DNA from 2 places in the Bacillus sp. AC266 genome. Region 2 is predicted to be linked to the other one. Evidence: riboswitches for the same ligand, from Rfam matches in the RefSeq annotation. Region 2 holds a riboswitch; the other holds the start of a gene.
The links. A riboswitch is a leader RNA that binds a small molecule or an ion and turns the genes downstream of it on or off. The one in region 2 is predicted to bind magnesium.

Region 1: it holds a riboswitch for magnesium, as region 2 does, so the genes downstream of both, AC0IXC_RS14870 (P-type ATPase actuator domain-containing protein) here and AC0IXC_RS23655 (FtsW/RodA/SpoVE family cell cycle protein) in region 2, are expected to answer to the same signal.

What each region holds. Positions count from the first base shown of each region.
Region 1 is NZ_CEEDEC010000003.1:333,167-336,368, reverse strand. It holds gene AC0IXC_RS14880 (glutathionylspermidine synthase family protein) at 1-447, shown strand, start outside; gene AC0IXC_RS14875 (DUF350 domain-containing protein) at 444-830, shown strand; M-box (ykoK) riboswitch at 1,037-1,202, shown strand; gene AC0IXC_RS14870 (P-type ATPase actuator domain-containing protein) at 1,557-2,282, shown strand; gene AC0IXC_RS14865 (5'-3' exonuclease) at 2,415-3,202, shown strand, end outside.
Region 2 is NZ_CEEDEC010000006.1:326,040-329,241, forward strand. It holds gene mgtE (magnesium transporter) at 1-371, opposite strand, end outside; M-box (ykoK) riboswitch at 648-815, opposite strand; M-box (ykoK) riboswitch at 1,336-1,512, shown strand; gene AC0IXC_RS23655 (FtsW/RodA/SpoVE family cell cycle protein) at 1,682-2,809, shown strand.

The DNA of each region.
Region 1 (3,202 bases), on a different contig from region 2:
CTTCAGCCGAAATCAATTCAATGTCTTATTTGGGGATTAGCAGAAGAAGGTGCTTTTTACACAAGTGAGGAACAAAAGTGGATTAAAGAATATATGCTTCCTACATATTTAGAGCCAGATTTATTTTTTGGGAAAAGTCCGTTCGTTCAAAAACCTTCGTTCGGTAGGGAAGGTGACACGATTACGATTCGTGATAAGGATACAAATATTATGATTCGAAATGCACATGAAACGTATAAATCGTCACTGCCTATATTTCAGAAATATACAGAGCTTCCAGTTGTATTTTTGGAAACTGAAAAAGGAATTGAGAAGCTGTCGTACGTGTTTGGGGCTTTTTTAATTGCTGGAAAAGCGAGCAGCATCGGTATACGTGCCGGAGAAAAAATTACGGGAAATGAATCGTATTATTTACCGGTAGGTATTAAGAAGGAGGAAAATAAATGATTAAATTTTTACTATATTTAGCAGTATCACTTGTACTTTTGTGTATCGGTCTTTTTCTTATGGAAGTGACAACGAAAGTTAAGGAATTTAAGTTAATGGCTCAAGGGAATAAAGCGGTAAGCTATGTACTTGGAGGAAGACTACTTGGTCTTGCTATCGTTTTATATTCAACGGCTGCTAATTCTATTTCAATTCTTGATATGGTTTCATGGGGAGCTGTTGGGATTTTAGCTCAAATTATTGTCTTTTATTTAGCGGAATGGCTTACACCACGTTTTAATATTAATAAAAGTCTTGAAGAAGATAATCAAGCAGTTGGTCTTTTCCTTATGTTTTTATCACTTTCCATCGGAATTGTAATTGCTGGTTGTGTAACGTATTAAAACCCTTACATTTTAACGTAAGGGTTTTATTTTTCATTTGCTAATTTTTTGCAATATGTGTTCAATTAATTTATGTAGCCGAACGCTGAGCAGGATGCGTATTAGTGTACTAATAAACTCGAGATAGTTATTGTAATAAGGACAAGTTTCCATACAAAGTGTTGACATCTATTTTAAATAAGAGTAACATTTTCTATGTAATTATAATAAGTCTCTGTTAGGTGAGGCTCCTGTATAGAGAAATGCTACTGCCCAAAAATGTCGAGAGACGCCAATGGGTCAACAGGAATGATCGAATTAAGGTTTTTCTTAACGTAGCTGGTAATGAACCTATGCTATACAGTGCTAAAACTCGGCGAGGGAGAGGTCCATAGATTTCTAATTGTATTATATTAGGAATCGCTTATTTGTGTATGCAATGACCTTTGCTCTCTTATGAGTAAGGGTCTTTTTTGTTAGCAAACTATGAGTAATTTCATAGTATAGATTATAACTAAAAAATTAAAGAGGAGGTGAGGAGCATGTCAAATTCTGACTCGGTTCCGTTACCCATATACTTCAAATCAAAAATATATGATGTAGGCAGGAAACGACTTGTTCCTCCCTCTATATTTATCATAATGTAGCGTTTATTCGAGTATTTAAGCGCTAGACACTTTCACAGTAAAGTGGATAAATTGAGAAACAAAGCGTTTCTTCCTATGTTGTAAAGGAGGAGACGATAATATGTTATATGTAAATAAAAGTGTGGGTAACACTTCGTATAAATTAAGTAAAAAAGCAATGAAAGAACAAACAATGCTTCAAAAAAATAAAGATTTATTAATTGAAATCGCAACAAGAGATGTAAAATCTGTATTTGCGTATTTTAAAACAACAAGAGACGGACTATCTATGAAAGAGGCACAAAAGCGTATTCAAGTATACGGACGAAATGAATTAACTTCAAAAAGAGCGCGTATTGCGGAAGTAATGATGAAGCTAAGTGGAATGATCCCAGGTCTTTCAAAACAAAATATGGGTGATGAATTACAATGTGAAACAGTTACTGTTTCTAGAGTAGCTGGCTGTAGCGTAACAGGGCTAAACAGTGAACTAAAAATGATGAAATTACCAGTACAAGAGCTTGTACCTGGAGATATGATTTTTCTTGCAGAGGGCGATACAGTGCCAGCAGATGTACGTATTATTTATGCAAATGATTTATTAGTAAATGAATCTATGCTGACAGGAAACGATGCTAGTATTGAGAAATTTGAAAGTTGCTATCATCTTGAACGTAAACGATTTATTCCATTAAAACGGATGAAAGACTATAATCCACTTGAACTTGAAAATGTATGTTTCAAAGGTACGTATATTGTTGACGGAAATGCAAAGGCTGTAGTTGTTTCGACAGGTAAAAATACGTATTCAGGAATACTTCATACTTGTTGCGGTAGAATGTCTTAATGTGTTAATGATGCTAAATATACAAAAACAATGTATAATAGACAAAGTTGAACAAAAACGTAGAATGGTAATCTATATATAACCTTACGTGATAACGTGAGGTTATTATTTTTTGTTAGTAGGAGAGGAATTATGAAAAAAGTATTATTAGTTGATGGTATGGCACTATTATTTCGTGCTTTTTACGCAACAAGTGTATATGGACAATTTATGAAACGACAAGATGGTACCCCGACGAATGGGATTCATGGTTATATGAAGCATTTATTAACAGCAACACAAGCAATCGAACCAACGCACATTGTAACGTGCTGGGATATGGGAAGTACGACATTTAGAACGGAATCTTTCTCGAATTATAAAGCAAATCGTGCAGCACCGCCGGAAGAATTAATTCCGCAATTTGATTTAGTGCAAGAAATGACTGCGAAATTATCTATGCCTGTAATCGGTATGAAAGGTTATGAAGCGGATGATTGTATCGGTACGCTTGCAAAACAATATTGCAATGAAGCGGAAGTTTATATTTTGACAGGTGATACAGATTTACTTCAACTTGTTGATACGAATGTTACAGTTATGCTTCTTCGTAAAGGAATTGGAAATTACGAGTATTACACACCGGAAAAAATCATGGAAGAGAAAGGTGTAGAACCTTGGCAAATTGTTCATGCGAAAGCTTTCATGGGAGATACAAGTGATAATTATCCGGGTGTAAAAGGTATTGGTGAAAAAACAGCGTATAAGCTGATTCAAGAATACGGGACAGTATCGGCAGTGCTAGAAAATATAGCATCATTAACGAAAGCGCAGCGCACAAAAATTGAAAGTGATTTAGAGAATTTAAATATCTCTTTACAATTAGCGCAAATTCATTGTGAAGTTCCAATTTCATGCTTATTAGAAGAAGGGTTACACAC
Region 2 (3,202 bases):
TCAGGTTTGAAAGCCATTAATTTTTTTACATTATGTTTTGTAATTTTATTTAAATACGCCATTAATTTAGCTTGTTTTTCCGGATGAACCGCTAGAAGTAGATCTACTGTTTCATCAATCGGTTGTAAATCTAGTAACTTTTTAGCTTTGTTTTCAGATAATTGAATTAAGATATTATATTTTTCTTCTGTATTCAAATGTTGAAGAATTTTTGAGCTTTTTAATACAGGAATCTTATCTAGTAATATGACTTGATCTGCAATTGAAAACCGTTTTACTTCTTGCGCAATATCATACGACGGATGACGTAAAACTTTCTCTGCATCCAAATTATTTTGGGTTACAAGTAATTCATTTAATAATTTCTTCATGTTAACTCCTCCTTATATTGCTAAGGGAGACTCTAGAGTTTCATGAGTGGTTTTGTGTTATTTTATCTGTCTAAAATTTTCATTAGAGCATTAATAGTTACATTGCAATCAATTTATTATTTAGAACTACCTCCTTTTTGAATATAGACAAGATAAAAATAAATAACATTAAACAAAAAACCTTTACTCAAAAAGGAGTAAAGGTTTTTTACAATACAAATAAATGATTATTAAGACAGCTCTGCAAAAATCCCAGAGGTGCCTTTCTATCAAATCGTATACCACTCCCTCGTTGAGTTTTAGCACTGTATAGCATAGGTTTTTATAACCAGCTACATTAAAAAGGGCCTTAATCCGACCGTTCCTGTTGACCCATTGGCGTCTCTCGACATTTTTGGGCAGCAGCGTTTCTCTATACAGGAGCCTCACCTAACAAAGATTATTGAATTACTTCAAAATTTAAACCAGAATTTAATATTTGTCAACTGACTTTCAATTCGATTCATAATAAATTCTTTTTTAGAGAAATGTAATTCGATTCTATTGTAAATTTAAAATTCAACTTAAAAGATATAAAATTTATATACAATTAGTTCGAAGAAACGTTATAAAATATATGAAATTTCGTATAGGAAACTTATTGTTTATGATTAATTTGTAACTTTATAGCAGGAGTTGAATTATTAGTCATACCGTACTTCAAAAGAACATTCTTCAAAAATCTTATTTTATGATTAAAATCTTCTTTACTGTTTATCAAATTTATATGGTTAAACTACTTAATCAAATTATCCACTACAGGCCGAAAATAAGTATCTATACGAGATGATTAAATACATTTTCTTGCATTATTTCTCAAAATTCATAAAACAATAAAGAATATAAAATTAGCAATATGCTTACTTGACAAGCAAAAAAAAAATATTTATGCTGGCTACACGAAACAAATACATAAAATTTATATTGCTAAACCTGTTAGGTGAGGCTCCTATACAAACACAGGCTATTGCCCAAAAATGTCGAAAGACGCCAATGGGTAGAACAGGAATTGTCGGATTAAGGCCCTTCTTAAGATAGCTAAGTAATCAATTTCCATTACTTTACGTTGTATAGTGCCAAAGCTCTACTAGGGGGAGGAAAGCTTTATTTAGTCATGCCAATTTAAATCCCCCCTAGTATGTAACTAGGGGGGATTTTTGCGTAAGAAAACAGGGTGTAAGCTATAGAATCTTTCAAAACAAGAATACTATTTAGTAGTTGATGAGAACAAGATTCTAATCATTAGCAAATGTAATCAGGAGGATATTAAAATGAAAAAAATATTAAAACTCGATTATCTATTGCTCCTCCCTCTATTCATAACATGTACTTTAGGTATTATCATGATGTATAGCGCGAGCTCCATTGTTGCTGTTCAACATTACGGTTATAACAGTAGGCATTTTGTTGATTCTCAATTAACAAAGCTATTTTTAGGAACAATAGGGTTAATAGTTTGTGCTATTCTCCCATATGAAATATGGAAAAAACGAATAGTCTCTATCTGTATTATGGTTGGGGGAATTTTTTTATTAATTATGGTTTTGTGGAAAGGAAAAGTGGTAAATAATGCTCAATCATGGATCTTTGGAATACAGCCAGCTGAATTTCTTAAATTAGGAACAATACTTGTAACAGCCCGTTTTTTTGCATTACGACTAGAACAAGCTAAAAATATTTGGAGTGGTAGCGGAAAACTTTTATTTTTTTTAGCTGCAATTTTTTTCCTAATCTATAAACAGCCAAACTTAGGATCTGCACTTTTAATATTAGGTTTAGGTTTTAGCATATTTCTTTGCTCTGGAATAAATGTAAATCTATTAATTAAAAGAATTATAATCGGTTCTATTTTTTGGTTACCTTTTTTATACTTTTTAATTCAATTTAGTTTGTCAGAAGTTCAAAAGACACGTATTACTACAATTCTCAATCCCTTTGTTGATGCGCAAGGAAAAGGATATCAGCTTGTAAATTCTTTTATTGCCATTGGCTCTGGAGGAATTACTGGACGTGGATTCGGAAATAGCATTCAAAAAACCGGTTATCTTCCAGAACCACATACTGATTTTATAATGGCAATAGTTTCTGAAGAACTAGGGTTTATTGGTGTATTTATTATATTGGCAGGGGTTTTGACTATCGTTCTTCGTTCCTTAAAAATTGCACAACTATGTGTAGATCCATTCGGAAGTTTTATAGCAATTGGTATAGGATGTATGATTGGTATGCAATCCATTGTAAATTTAGGTGGTATTACGGGACTATTTCCTCTTACTGGTACCCCATTTCCATTTGTTAGTTTTGGTGGAAGTTCTTTAATGGTCAATTTAATAGCAATAGGAATATTGCTTAATATATCAATTTTCAATAAAATTAAGTTTGATAATTATAATATATAATTATTGCATAAATGCGATTTCATAAGTCTTGGAGTCTCTATCCAAATCACTTGCCAATTTGTAAACATGTGTACGTATATCATATTAGTATTATATCCCCCTTCTATCTATCTGTTCGTTAAATGGGAATTTAACGAACACTTGAGGAAATCAGAGTTATCCTCTTCCCCTATTGTAGAACTGTACAAGGACATGAAATTCCAAACTATTTAGACAAGAAAGTCTAAACTTAAATTTTATAGATTTACAGATTGAAATCCAATTAATTTTGTGTAAGAATGTAGGATTCTTTTAGAAAGATTTATATTTAGGGTTAATTAACTATGAGAAAATGAATTTCATGTTATTGCTAACTATAATTCCTGGATATACAAAAAGAACCGCGCATAAATT